Regions from separate parts of the Trichocoleus sp. FACHB-262 genome, predicted to be linked through region 3. Evidence: predicted binding sites of a transcription regulator. Region 3 holds the regulator's gene; each other region holds the start of a gene.
The links. Region 3 encodes HrcA, which represses chaperone genes, less so after heat shock. Its sites were predicted from a motif close to ANTTAGCACTCNNNANTNNNGAGTGCTAANT; they were not measured.
Positions count from the first base shown of each region.

Region 1: the regulator HrcA is predicted to act here: its motif matches at 2,571-2,601, upstream of groL (chaperonin GroEL).
Region 2: the regulator HrcA is predicted to act here: its motif matches at 2,281-2,311, upstream of groES (co-chaperone GroES).

Region 1 covers NZ_JACJPK010000017.1:332,513-336,783, forward strand. The annotation lists gene corA (magnesium/cobalt transporter CorA) at 1-636, opposite strand, end outside; gene groL (chaperonin GroEL) at 858-2,543, opposite strand; gene H6F68_RS02645 (SDR family oxidoreductase) at 2,649-3,470, opposite strand; gene H6F68_RS02650 (ATP-dependent Clp protease ATP-binding subunit) at 3,572-4,271, opposite strand, start outside.
Region 2 covers NZ_JACJPK010000108.1:230,668-234,938, forward strand. The annotation lists gene atpD (F0F1 ATP synthase subunit beta) at 1-368, opposite strand, end outside; gene H6F68_RS26680 (hypothetical protein) at 706-1,668, opposite strand; gene groES (co-chaperone GroES) at 2,459-2,770, shown strand; gene groL (chaperonin GroEL) at 2,913-4,271, shown strand, end outside.
Region 3 covers NZ_JACJPK010000097.1:316,633-320,903, reverse strand. The annotation lists gene H6F68_RS23740 (TldD/PmbA family protein) at 1-465, shown strand, start outside; gene coaE (dephospho-CoA kinase) at 537-1,322, opposite strand; gene hrcA (heat-inducible transcriptional repressor HrcA) at 1,442-2,536, opposite strand; gene H6F68_RS23725 (rhodanese-like domain-containing protein) at 2,956-3,312, opposite strand; gene H6F68_RS23720 (hypothetical protein) at 3,424-4,271, opposite strand, start outside.

The sequences.
Region 1 (4,271 bases), on a different contig from region 3:
GTCAATAATCGAGTCTAAGAGGGCATAGGTGAGGTAATCAGACTTTTGTTTCCGAATCGTTCCTTTATTACAGCGAATTCGCTCTCGGACTGGCCCGAAAGAGTCATGGTCTGGTTCTTCTTGTACAGTCAACAGATAATGCTGCCCCAAGATAAAGCTCACTTGCTCACTAATGAAGCTTTGCCCGTTGGCTTGCAGCGTTACCATCCGCGCTACGATTAACAGTTGGTCTTCGTACTCTTCAACCTTGGGTCGCTGCGGCACATTGACGATATCTTCCAGGACGAGCGGATGCAAATTGAATACATGGCCTAACCGCTTCAAGATGTCCTCACTGCCTAGCCCTTTCACATCCACCCAAGACACTGATTCAGTATCCAGGTAAGGCTCACAGTCTTCTGGTGCTTCAATCTCTACTTTTGTCGCTTTGGTGTCACTGTAGTCAATCAGAACTATGACTGGGGGGGGCGCATCGACCTCAATCTTGAGCGTTCCGGGCATGCTCCCGGGCTGGTCATAGAAATAGTCAATATAGGACGGTTCGTCTCCTAAAAGACTTGCTTCAGACAAGTCGAAAGCGTTCTTAGGAGTTTGGGAATTGAAACCACGCAATGGTTGACTCGGTCGGTTAGACATAGAGAGTTTTGGACAAGACGCGCACCGCCATCTTAAGCAATTCAATCAGGATTGAGTACTATTCCAGGACGTTAATTTTGCTGGTTGGGCAAAGTTCACTCCACCCAAGTCCAGAAATCTCATGGGATGAAGTTTTACGCCTAAAGCTAAAAAAGCAGCAGCTTGTAATAGCTACTGCTCCAATGAGTTTAGATGTTCAAACTAGCGTTGTAGCAGCAGGCCTACATCATGCCCATGCCGCCCATACCACCCATGCCACCCATGCCGCCCATGCCACCCATACCGCCCATGCCGCCCATATCGGGAGCACCAGCAGGAGGGTTCTTCTCAGGGCGCTCGACGATCACAGCTTCTGTGGTCAAGACCATGCTAGCGACAGAAGCCGCATCTAGCAGCGCCGATCGCACAACTTTAGCAGGGTCAATCACCCCAGCGGCGATCATGTCCTCGAACTTCTCAGAAATGACGTTGTAGCCCATGTTGAAGTCCATGTCACGCACTTTTTCCACGATGACAGAGCCTTCAACCCCTGCGTTGTCAGCAATTTGACGCAAAGGTGCTTCCAAAGCTTTAATCACGATATCAGCCCCGATCTTCTCTTCATCGTTTAACTGGGCTTTGATTTCTTCCACCTTTTTAGTTAAGTGGATCAAGGTAGCACCACCACCGGGTACTGTGCCTTCTTCTACGGCTGCTTTGGTAGCGTTCAAAGCATCTTCGATCCGCAGTTTCCGATCTTTCAGTTCGGTTTCAGTAGCTGCCCCAACTTTGATTACAGCCACGCCACCTGCTAACTTAGCGAGGCGTTCTTGCAGCTTTTCTTTGTCGTAGTCTGAGTCGGTTCTTTCTAGCTCTTGGCGAATTTGGCTGACTCGCTTTTCAATGTCAGATTTGGTGCGATCGCTAACCTCAGCCACAATCGTGGTGTTGTCCTTGGTGATCGTTATTTTCCGAGCTGTGCCCAACATCTCTAGAGAGACGGCATCCAAGGTAAGACCGACATCTTCAGAAACCATCTGGCCACCAGTCACCACGGCAATATCTTGCAACATGGCTTTGCGGCGTTCACCAAAGCTGGGGGCTTTTACAGCAGCAGCATTCAAGACACCCCGCATTTTGTTGACTACCAAGGTCGCTAGGGCTTCTCCCTCAATGTCCTCAGCAATAATCAATAGCGGCTGACCAGAGCGGGCAACTTTCTCCAGAACAGGCACTAGCTCTTGGATAGAACCAATTTTCTTGTCTGTGATCAAAATGCGGGCGTTTTCATAGTCCACCAGCATCCGTTCGCCATCGGTGACGAAGTAAGGAGAGATATAGCCCCGGTCGAACTGCATCCCTTCTACAACTTCCAGTTCAGTAGATAAGGACTTAGATTCTTCTACAGTGATTACGCCATCTTTGCCCACCCGGTTCATGGCTTCGGCAATCATGGCTCCTACTTCTTCATCGCCACCTGAAGAAACAGTGGCAACTTGAGCGATCGCGTCTCCTTCAACGGGTCTCGCGACCGCTCTGATTTCTTCTGCTAAGAGAGCTACTACCTTTTCGATACCCCGACGCAGGCTCACCGGATTAGTACCCGCTGCTACGTTCTTCAAGCCTTCGCGGATCAAAGCTTGAGCCAGCACTGTGGCAGTAGTAGTGCCATCCCCAGCAATATCCTTGGTTTTAGAAGCCACTTCCCGAATTAGTTGGGCTCCGGTTTGCTCTAGAGGATCTTCGAGTTCAATTTCTTTCGCGATCGTGACACCGTCATTGACGATCTGAGGTGCTCCAAACTTTTTCTCTAGCACCACGTTGCGGCCTTTGGGTCCTAGAGTGATCCGAACGGCATCTGCTAACGCATTCACACCTCGTTCTAACGCTCGCCGAGATTCTTCGCTGAATGCAACAATTTTTGCCATATTTCGTTCCCTACGCTTCCAACTAGAATTTAGCACTCTATCGGAATGAGTGCTAAACCGATCGCCTTCTTTGTAGAAATAAGCAGGGTTAAACCAGCGATCGCCTTACACTTGCAATTCAGGATAGATGAATTGGTATCCCGCAGTTTTGAGCTTTTGGTTAGATACCTTCGCATTGTAGGAGCGAGCACTGGGTTGCGATTCGTCCCAAGTTACAGGAGCTAGATTGTAGCGCTGACACACCTGCTCAATCAGTTCTCGACTGGTTAGCGTCACTTCTTGCACCAGATTATAAATTCCCTGGAGTTGGTGTGCTTGGGCAAAGGCGATCGCGCCCACGATGTCATCTAGGTGAATCCAATTACTCGGCTCTGCCCCTGTGCCCGGTCGAGTCGTGCCCGCCGCTCGCCCAAAAATTCGCTGGAGTTCTCGTCCTGGCCCATAAATACCGCCTAGTCGCAGTACACAAACCTTGAGTTGAGAATTCGCAGCGTTGAGCAATACCTGTTCAGTCTCCGCCAAGATTTCACCGTTGCGGTTGGCAGGTTTAACGGGTGAGGTTTCATCTACCCAATTGCCCTGCTGGTCACCATAAACGGCATAGCTCCCTGTGTAAATGAGTTGCTGCACACTCGGCGTTTGAGCGAGAACCTTAACTAAAGTTTTGGCGGTGTGCAGATAAGTTTCTTCATAGCTGTTAGGGGTACGCGCCCCCACACTCAGCAGCACGACTTGTTGATCCGCCAAAGCCTCAGCTAGTGAGGTTTCATCATTGCCTTGGGCTAAAACGGCATGGTCTGCGATCGCCTCCAGTTCTGACAAACGCGGCACGCTGGTTGTGGTAGCCGTGACAGTCCAGCCCGCTTGCTGCCAATGTCGAGCGGTTGCCATCCCGACATACCCACAGCCAATAATTGCAACTTTCACAGAACCTCCTTATCTTCTTCCTTCAGCAAAAACAAAAAAACGGTAGAGGATTTGACGCTCTACCGCTTAATTATTAGTCAGTTATCTCTCGGAACTAAAGGCTATTCAGCCGCTTGAGGCAGTAGCTCGCGCTTCTCACCTTTCAGCACCTTCACCTGCCCCTCATCCACATCCATAACGGCGGTGTCGCCATCCTGGATTCGGCCAGAGAGGATTTCTTCAGCGAGGCTATCTTCTAACAACCGCATGATGGCTCGACGTAACGGTCTAGCACCATAGCTGGGGTTGTAGCCTTCTTCCACTAACCGATCCTTGAACCGCTCAGTGACTTCCAGCGTAATGCCTTGCTCGCCGAGGCGGCGGAAGACCTCGTTCAACATGATGTCGGCGATTTCCTTAACCTCGTCCTTCGTCAGTTGACGGAAGACAATAATCTCGTCAAGACGGTTGAGGAATTCTGGGCGGAAGTACTGCTTCAGCTCTTCGTTAACCAGAGAGCGGATGCGGTTGTACTGAGAATCAGCCTGGCTCTCTGCCGAGAACTCAAAGCCGAGACCACCGCCACCCTTCTCAATTACCTTAGAACCGATGTTGGAGGTCATAATCAGCAGCGTGTTCTTGAAGTCTACTGTGCGGCCCTTGGCATCGGTCAGGCGACCATCTTCCAAGATTTGCAACAGCATGTTGAACACATCGGGGTGGGCTTTCTCGATTTCATCGAACAGCACCACTGTGTAAGGCCGACGACGCACTGCTTCAGTCAACTGACCGCCTTCGTTATAGCCAACGTAGCCCGGAGGC
Region 2 (4,271 bases), on a different contig from region 3:
TGGATGGGGAAAGTTTCTTGAGTATCAACTGGGCCTTTGTTGTCGATGGGCTCACCCAGCACGTTAAAAATTCGGCCTAGGGTAGGAGCACCGACGGGCACGCTGATGGGAGCGCCTGTGTCAACGGCTTCCATTCCACGCACCAAGCCATCGGTGGAACTCATGGCGACGGCACGAACTTGGTTGTCGCCTAGAAGCTGCTGCACTTCGCAAGTAATAGCAACGTCTTGTCCCGCTGCATTTTTACCTTCGATCTTTAAAGCGTTATAGATCCTCGGCATCTTACCGTTAGGAAATCTAACGTCTAAAACGGGACCGATGACTTGGGAAACGTAACCAACATTTGTCTTTTCTGCCGTGGTGACCATGCTCGCGCCTATGTTGTGAACAGCTATTTCGAGTACTTAAGGACAGTCTTAAAAGTCGCCATCCTCCAGCTTATCACTGAAGGGGAATCGTAAATCTTTTTGAAGTTGGACTCAGTTTCACACTTCTATAGCCGTCCTAAATGCTTCATAAGTTTATCGGATTGTGAGAGGCACACTCTTCACAAACCAAGTGGGATTGCTATATCAAAATTGAAGTTGTAAACGCGATCGCTCTGCAATGGTCAGGATCAAATTCTGATCGAGAGCGGGATGGAGTTACAGAAGCGATTGTTTGGTAACAGTGGTTAGCAACAGGGTTCAATAACGAGGATTAAGTTTAGGGTTGGCGATCGCGCTTTCGCCCTCTTAGCCAAGCTCCAATTCCCAATACCCCTAATCCCAGCAGACTGCCAACAGAACTGGATTCAGGAATTACAGTTGGGTTGGTCGTTGGAAAGAGGTTGCCGTAAATTTGCACATTGATATCTGATGACTTATTCCAGCCACCCCGCCCTGATAAACCACTAGCGCCATAAGTTCCTGGTAGACCCAGGTTATTAGAGTTCCAGGTGCCAACATAATCTGGCGTACCCTGCTTAATCCGCAGTAGCCGATAGAAATCATCTGCTCCTGCTGAGGGGGAGCCACTTAAAGCAGCATTAGATGCATGAAGGACAGGAAAGACATTCCAAGTGTCTAGGCTAGTAAAGCCATTGCCATCGACAAAGAACTGGTACAGTTGGCCTCCCTCAATCGCCCAATTGAGACCCGTAAAATCTATTTGCCAAATCTTACGGTATAGCTGAACTGGTTCTGCCCAATAGTTTCCACCATCCACATAGGTGACTTGAGAAATCTTAATCTGGGGGTCAGAACCATTGGTTGGTCCACTGTGGACTGCGCTCAATCCAGCTGCTCCTGAGTCTACCTGACCACCCCATAAGGTGAAGTTCTGCCAGAAGTTATTAGGAATCGTTGCTGCTGTATTCGCAACTCCAATCACTGCCCACACTCGCAAGGTGTCAACCAAATACTTTTGTCCTGCGATGCCAAACGAAAAGTCGTCGCCCAAGGGGTAAGAGTAGCCAGAGCCTATGCGATCGGCAAATCCCCAAGTAATATTGCTACGGTCTGGATCAAAGGCAGGATGATTGGGAGCTGTATTATTGATGTTTTCGTTGGGTAGTCCCCGGTCGAATAGTAAAGTTGCCTGAGCATCAGAACCAAAGCCCGTTGCTAGCGCTAGTGCTAAGAATAGAGATTGAAGGGCTGTACCTGTAGAGATCCCCATAAAATTCATGGTTCTCGAAAATGCATGATGGGGTTGGAAGTGGCCCAACCGAACTCTTTCCGCGACTGGGTAAAGCTGGCTAGGAAAGCTATAACTAACTGTGGCTAAACCAACTAACTGTAGATCAACTGAATCTGCTTAGGTTGCGATCGCAAGTACAAACTCTAAACCGAACTTCCAATGTTAAGTTGGCATGTCCTGATTTAAGAGCCCTAGTGTCCCTACGTAGAATTATCCAAAAAAATACATTCCAACTCTGATTGTAAAGGGTGAATGAATTTAAGCTTAGGTTGGATAAAAAGCTTTGGTAACTAAGGCTACAAGGCTGAAACCTGATTTTTGATCATTCAGACCTATACGAATATTCAGGACTGGAGTTCTAAATCAGCCAGTAAAAACACGGTATGTAGGGTTTGATACAAAATTTAATTTTGCCCGTCTTTAGTCAAGAGCAAGATAAGACGCTAAAAGCAGCACGATCGCTTTGGCTGCATCGGCCCGAAACGAGTAACACACAGCGATAGTAGCGATCGCCTATCGGTAAGACTGTAACCAGCAACAAATTTTAAGTTCGGGAACCCGTACAGCCGAATCAGTTGCAATCGTATCTGACCTTGGGTAGATTAGCACTCAGGGATGGAGAGTGCTAACGCCTCAATCCCCCGGATTCAGATCGACCTATGACTGTGGACAAAAGCTTATTGCTGCAGCATGGGTTACGACATTTCAGGTTTGGCTTGACTAGACTGGGCCTGCCGAAATTGAACTGGATCTAAACCTGTAGTGTGGAGAATTTTTTATGGCAGCTGTATCTCTGAGCGTTTCTACCGTTAAGCCTTTGGGCGATCGCGTATTTGTTAAAGTCAGCGCGGCTGAAGAAAAAACCGCAGGTGGCATCCTTCTGCCTGACAACGCTAAGGAGAAGCCTCAGGTTGGAGAAGTTGTCCAAGTAGGTCCTGGCAAGCGTAACGACGATGGTGCTCGTCAGGAACTCGAAGTACAAATTGGTGACAAAGTACTGTACTCCAAGTATGCAGGGACCGACATCAAATTGGGTACCGAAGAGTACGTATTGCTCTCTGAGAAAGATATTCTCGCGATTGTTTCATAGTTTAGAAATCATTAGCCATTAACTGCTGAAGGTTGAACAAAGCTGCACCCCAAGGCTGGCACGAGTTAATTGCTAATTGCTAAACACCAAAGCTTTCAAGATTCCATCTAATTCGTTGTCCTCATTACTGAACTTAAATCCTATGGCTAAGCGCATCATTTACAACGAAAACGCTCGTCGTGCTCTAGAAAAAGGCATGGACATCCTGGCTGAAGCAGTTGCTGTCACCTTGGGTCCCAAAGGCCGCAACGTAGTTCTAGAGAAGAAGTTTGGCGCACCCCAAATCGTCAACGATGGTGTCACGATCGCCAAAGAAATCGAACTCGAAGACCACGTTGAGAACACTGGCGTCTCCTTGATTCGTCAAGCTGCTTCCAAGACTAACGACGCGGCGGGTGACGGCACCACCACTGCAACCGTGTTGGCTCACGCCATCGTTAAAGAAGGTCTGCGTAACGTGGCTGCGGGTTCCAATGCGATTTCCCTCAAGCGCGGTATCGACAAAGGTACAGGCTTCTTGGTGGACAGAATTAGAGAGCACGCTCGCCCTGTTGAAGATTCCAAGGCGATCGCTCAAGTCGGTGCCATCTCTGCGGGTAACGACGATGAAGTTGGTCAAATGATAGCCAACGCGATGGACAAGGTGGGCAAAGAAGGTGTGATTTCCCTAGAAGAAGGGAAGTCCATGACCACCGAACTAGAAATCACCGAAGGGATGCGCTTTGACAAAGGCTATATCTCTCCCTACTTCGCCACCGACACCGAGCGGATGGAAGCAGTTCTAGATGAGCCTTTCATCTTGATCACCGACAAGAAAATTGCTTTGGTGCAAGATTTGGTGCCCGTACTAGAGCAAGTTGCTCGTGCTGGTCGCCCCTTGGTCATCATTGCAGAAGACATTGAGAAAGAAGCGCTCGCAACTTTGGTTGTGAACCGTCTACGTGGTGTTCTAAATGTTGCGGCTGTTAAAGCTCCTGGCTTTGGCGATCGCCGTAAAGCAATGCTCGAAGACATCGCTGTTCTAACTGGTGGTCAATTGATTACCGAAGATGCAGGTCTGAAACTAGATAGCACCAAGCTAGATAGCCTAGGTCGCGCTCGTCGCATCACCTTGACCAAAGACACCACCACCATCGTGGCTGAAGGCAACGAAGCTCAAGTCAAAGCTCGTGTTGAGCAAATCCGCCGTCAAATGGAAGAAACCGATTCTTCTTACGACAAAGAGAAGCTACAAGAGCGCTTGGCTAAATTGGCAGGTGGCGTTGCAGTCATCAAAGTCGGCGCAGCAACCGAAACCGAAATGAAGGATCGTAAGCTCCGCTTGGAAGACGCGATCAACGCAACCAAGGCTGCGGTTGAAGAAGGCATCGTTCCTGGTGGTGGCACCACCTTGGCTCACCTCTCTCCTCAATTGGAAGAGTGGGCAAACGGCAACCTCAAGGGTGAAGAACTCACAGGTGCTTTGATTGTGGCTCGCGCCCTAGCTGCTCCCCTAAAGCGG
Region 3 (4,271 bases):
GTAGGACGACTACATTCGCGTGAGACTGCGGGCAAGCTGGGCGAAGCTCCTACCGGGAATGCCCGCTGCCTTAACTACCACTACCCCCCGATTGTCCGCATGACCAATACTTGGATTGAGCGCGGTAAAACCCCAGTTGCCGATCTCTTCCAAGGCATCAAAGAAGGTGTTTATGCCCGCAACTGGTTAGGTGGCATGACGAATGGGGAGATGTTTACATTTACAGCAGGGGAAGCCTGGATGATTCGGAACGGCGAAATTGCCGAACCTGTCAGAGACGTTACACTCTCTGGCAATGTGTTCACGACACTAGCAGACATTGAAGCGATCGGAGACGACTTCTATTGGGATGAATCGGGTGGCTGCGGCAAAGGCGGCCAAGGCGGTTTACCTGTAGGCTGTGGAGGCCCTAGTCTGCGCCTACGCAACGTGGTTGTAGGTGGCGAAGCAGTCGAAGAGGAGTAACCTAGCATTAGCAGGACGCTTTCGCGCTCAAGCTTGCAGATTTTCAGTTGAAGCGGATGCTCACAAAGGGGTTATGGCTGCAAGAGCCCAGATTTCCCTGGAGATGCTTGTCTAGATGCTGGTGGTGAGGCATCCGCTTGAGGAGTTTGTCGGGTTCCTGCGATCGCCCGATCGACCTGACTCAGTAAATCGTCCAAGGTCGAAGAGTTATCCAGCACGACATGAGCACAAGCTACCTTCTTTTCGATCGCCATCTGGCTATTGATTCTGGCTTGCACTTGCTCTAAGCTCAGGCGATCGCCTTCTGGGGAAGTTTTGGCATCTCGTTCTAGTAAACGCTCAACTTGCTGAACTGACGCACACTGAATCACCCACACCTCAGTGACCAGATCGGTCATGCGGGCTTCAAACAGCAAAGGTACTACCAGCACCACTGTAGGGTAAGCTTCTGCGGGTAGGGCTTGCAATTGCGACTCCATGCGATCGCGCACGTACGGATGAATGCGCTGTTCCAACCACAATCGCTCGGCAGAGCTGCTGAAGATAATCTTACCTAGGCGGCGACGATCAAGGTCTCCATTGGCTAATAGAATACCAACGCCATAACGTTCAACAATTTCTTGAAACACATCTGAGTCTGGGCCAACCGCTTCTCTAGCGTACAAATCGGCATCCAAAATGGTTAGCTGATAAGCAGAAGCTAGATAGTCAGAAACGGTCGTTTTGCCCATCCCAATTCCTCCAGTCAAACCAATTACCCGTTGGTCATGGCTTGGGGTCTGGGAAGCAGATGGCTGGGTCAGCTTTAGATCTGTAGAGCCGCGCTGTTCACGAAGGGTGTTTAAGCTTTGACTCATATCGTGAACCCGTACACTTATGCAAAATGGTTGATTAAAGGCTTTTCGAGCCGTTGATCGGCACTCTAGGAAATTTTAACAAGTGAGATTACCTAGAAGAATAAAAGTTTGGCTCCCAATCAGCTTAAAGTTTCAGAGAGAAAATCAGCTGCCGCTTCTACCATCGCGATCGCATTTTCATACACCATGCGAGTCGGGCCCAAGACTCCTACACTACCAACGGGGACTGTACCTCGGCGATAGGTGGCAGAAATCAGCGTACAAGTACGAATTGGTTCTAGCGGATTTTCCGCTCCAATCCGCACCGTCGCTCGCTTGCCTACTGAGTCAGAGTCAGGGTATTCAAAAATTAAAGGCCATAGTTGATCTTGTTCTTCTTCTAACAGGTGAATAATAGTTTGAATCTGCTGCAATTCCGAAAATTCTGGATGGCGTAACACCTCTGAAACGCCACTGACCAAAATTTGGGTTGTGCGGGGTGATTGAGTTCGCCTCATTAAATCAGCCAGTGAAGCTCGCAAACCATCTGCGTATTGTTCAAATTCTCGACCCAGCTCGCTCCAGTCGAGCGAAGGCAATTCCGCCAGCGATCGCCCCCGCAGTTGATGATTCAAGAAATTGGATAAAATTTGCAACTCTCGCTCAACCAATTCCGGGTCTGCCAAGGCCCCCACTTGATTTTGGGCTGAGTCAGCTTGGGGCAGTTCCATCAAAACCGATTGGGTTTCATAAGCATCTGTCACCACAATCAGCATCACCTGCCTCGGCTCAATCTGCACGATTTGCAAATGGCGCAGTCGAGCCATGTTGGCCTGAGGCATCGTCACCAAAGTCACGTAGCCACTCAGGGTTGCTAAAATTTGGGCCGCGCCTCGGAGCAAAGCTTCAAAACTCCAGCTATCCGAGTTCAGGCGATCGCTAAACAGTTGATCGACTTGGCGAGCCAAAGTCTCGGAAGGAGTAATTAACTGATCAACATAAATGCGATAACCAGAATCGGAAGGAATCCGCCCTGCTGAAGTATGTGGTTGATAAAGCAGCCCCGCCTTTTCTAAATACCCCATCGCGCTGCGAATCGTGGCTGGGCTGACACTCAGGTTATATTCTTCTACCAAAGCTTTTGAACCCACAGGTTCTGCGGTCGCAATGTAGTGACGGACGGTTGCCCAAAGAACCCGTTGCTGTCGATCGGTGAGATTCACTTGTACAGGCATGAGATCGGTAGCTGAATTTAACTGAGCTTCAAAAAATTGTCAAAAAATAAATGATTAAGTTAAGAAGGCCTACAAAAAGGGATTTACTGTTAGTCTTCCGTCTTTCCCGTCTTGGTTTAGAGCCTTAGAACCAGTGATTAAACTGATGATCCGAGTAGCAACTAGACTCTGATCGTTACTGGGATGCCACCAACATAGCAGATGCTTGATTATCTCTTTCGGACTGCTCCGTCAGTAGTAGCAAAAATAACCATCTTCCTGAGGCCTTGGAAGATCCTACTAGCTGCGATCGCTTCCAGCTTTTACTCAGTGACTATAGTCTATTAGTCCTCACTTCAGCAGCCTAAGTTCCTAACCAAGTAGTTGTCGTGTTACAGCTAGCACTTGCCATGAAGAGCAACGACTCGTAACCCAGAACGCTAGTAACGAGGAATTGATGAATCAACTAAAACAGCGTATGCTTCGATGCCACCCTCAACATTCTTGATATTGGTAAAGCCTTGGCTAGCTAACCATTGACACATCTGTGCCGATCGCATCCCGTGGTGGCAAAGCACAATCGTTTCTGCCTGGGGGTCGAAGCGGGCCTGTACTTGCTCTGACCAAGCTGCATATTCACTGAGTGGCAAATTAGTAAAGCCGGAGATGTTGGCGATCGCAACTTCTTGCGGTTCTCGTACATCAACCAACTGCAAGCCCTCAGGTGTTGCTAAGCGTTTTGCCAGTTCCTCAACACTCATTTGAGTAAAAGCTGGATTCGTAGATTGGTTGGTCATGAAATTGCCCGCTTGCTGGATTGCTCAGCCATAGACTCTAAACTGATTTTATCTGGGTTTAGAGCACTCTTGTCAGCTCAGTACTACCAGGTGCTAATGACGACTCAATACTTAACTCGTAGAGCAGAGGAATTCTAAGCGACAGAACGCTTGCCCAGCTTGTAGTGAACAAGGTTGCGTTCCTCGATTGGTGAGCTGCACCATGACTTCAGGAGTTTCTACGGCTCCAGCTTCATTGGTTTGTGCTGTTGGTTCAAACCAAGCCACGGTTAGTTGATGTTGGCTGCGGAGCGCTTTGACTAGCTGGACTTGCACCGCAGAAGTCAAGCCCTTTAGTTGAAAGCCTAATTGACAAACGATGGTCTGTCCCGGTTCTAAAGTAATGCGATCGCAGCGTTTTGATACCCCCAAAAGCCCCTCTTGATAGGGTGCCTGTACCAAAAAATTCCGGGTCAGCCAGCAAGCAACGACTGTGGTTGCTAAGTTTCCGGCAGCTTGCGGGGGGACCAAGGCAGGCGCAACCTTGACAACTGGAAAGCGCATTAAATGAGGTAGTTTTACTAAGTCAACTGCTGGCGTTCTACGAGTGGGCGTAGGTGATGCTGACCATACAACCCTGCTTTGAATCGTGGCCTCTCTTGAAGCTTTGGTTAAAGCAGATGCAGGAGCTTGAGCCATGCCAGGCAAGGGGCCAGACAACGGAGAGATAGATGCCTCAGCTTCTATAACGCTGGGTTGGTTAGCCAATGGAGAGTTCACTGGCTCAGCTTCTTCAAACACGTCAATGAGCACTAGATCGCTGAGAGTCGCGGATTCCTCAACGGGTGGTTCTGTAAGTAAAGGACGAACTGAACGAGGGGTCACCTTGGGCAAATCTCGCTCTAAAGTTTCAGAAAAAGCAGTAACTCTTTGTCCAGCTACTTCTGGAACAGGCTTCTCGGTAGCCCAACCAAAAGGAG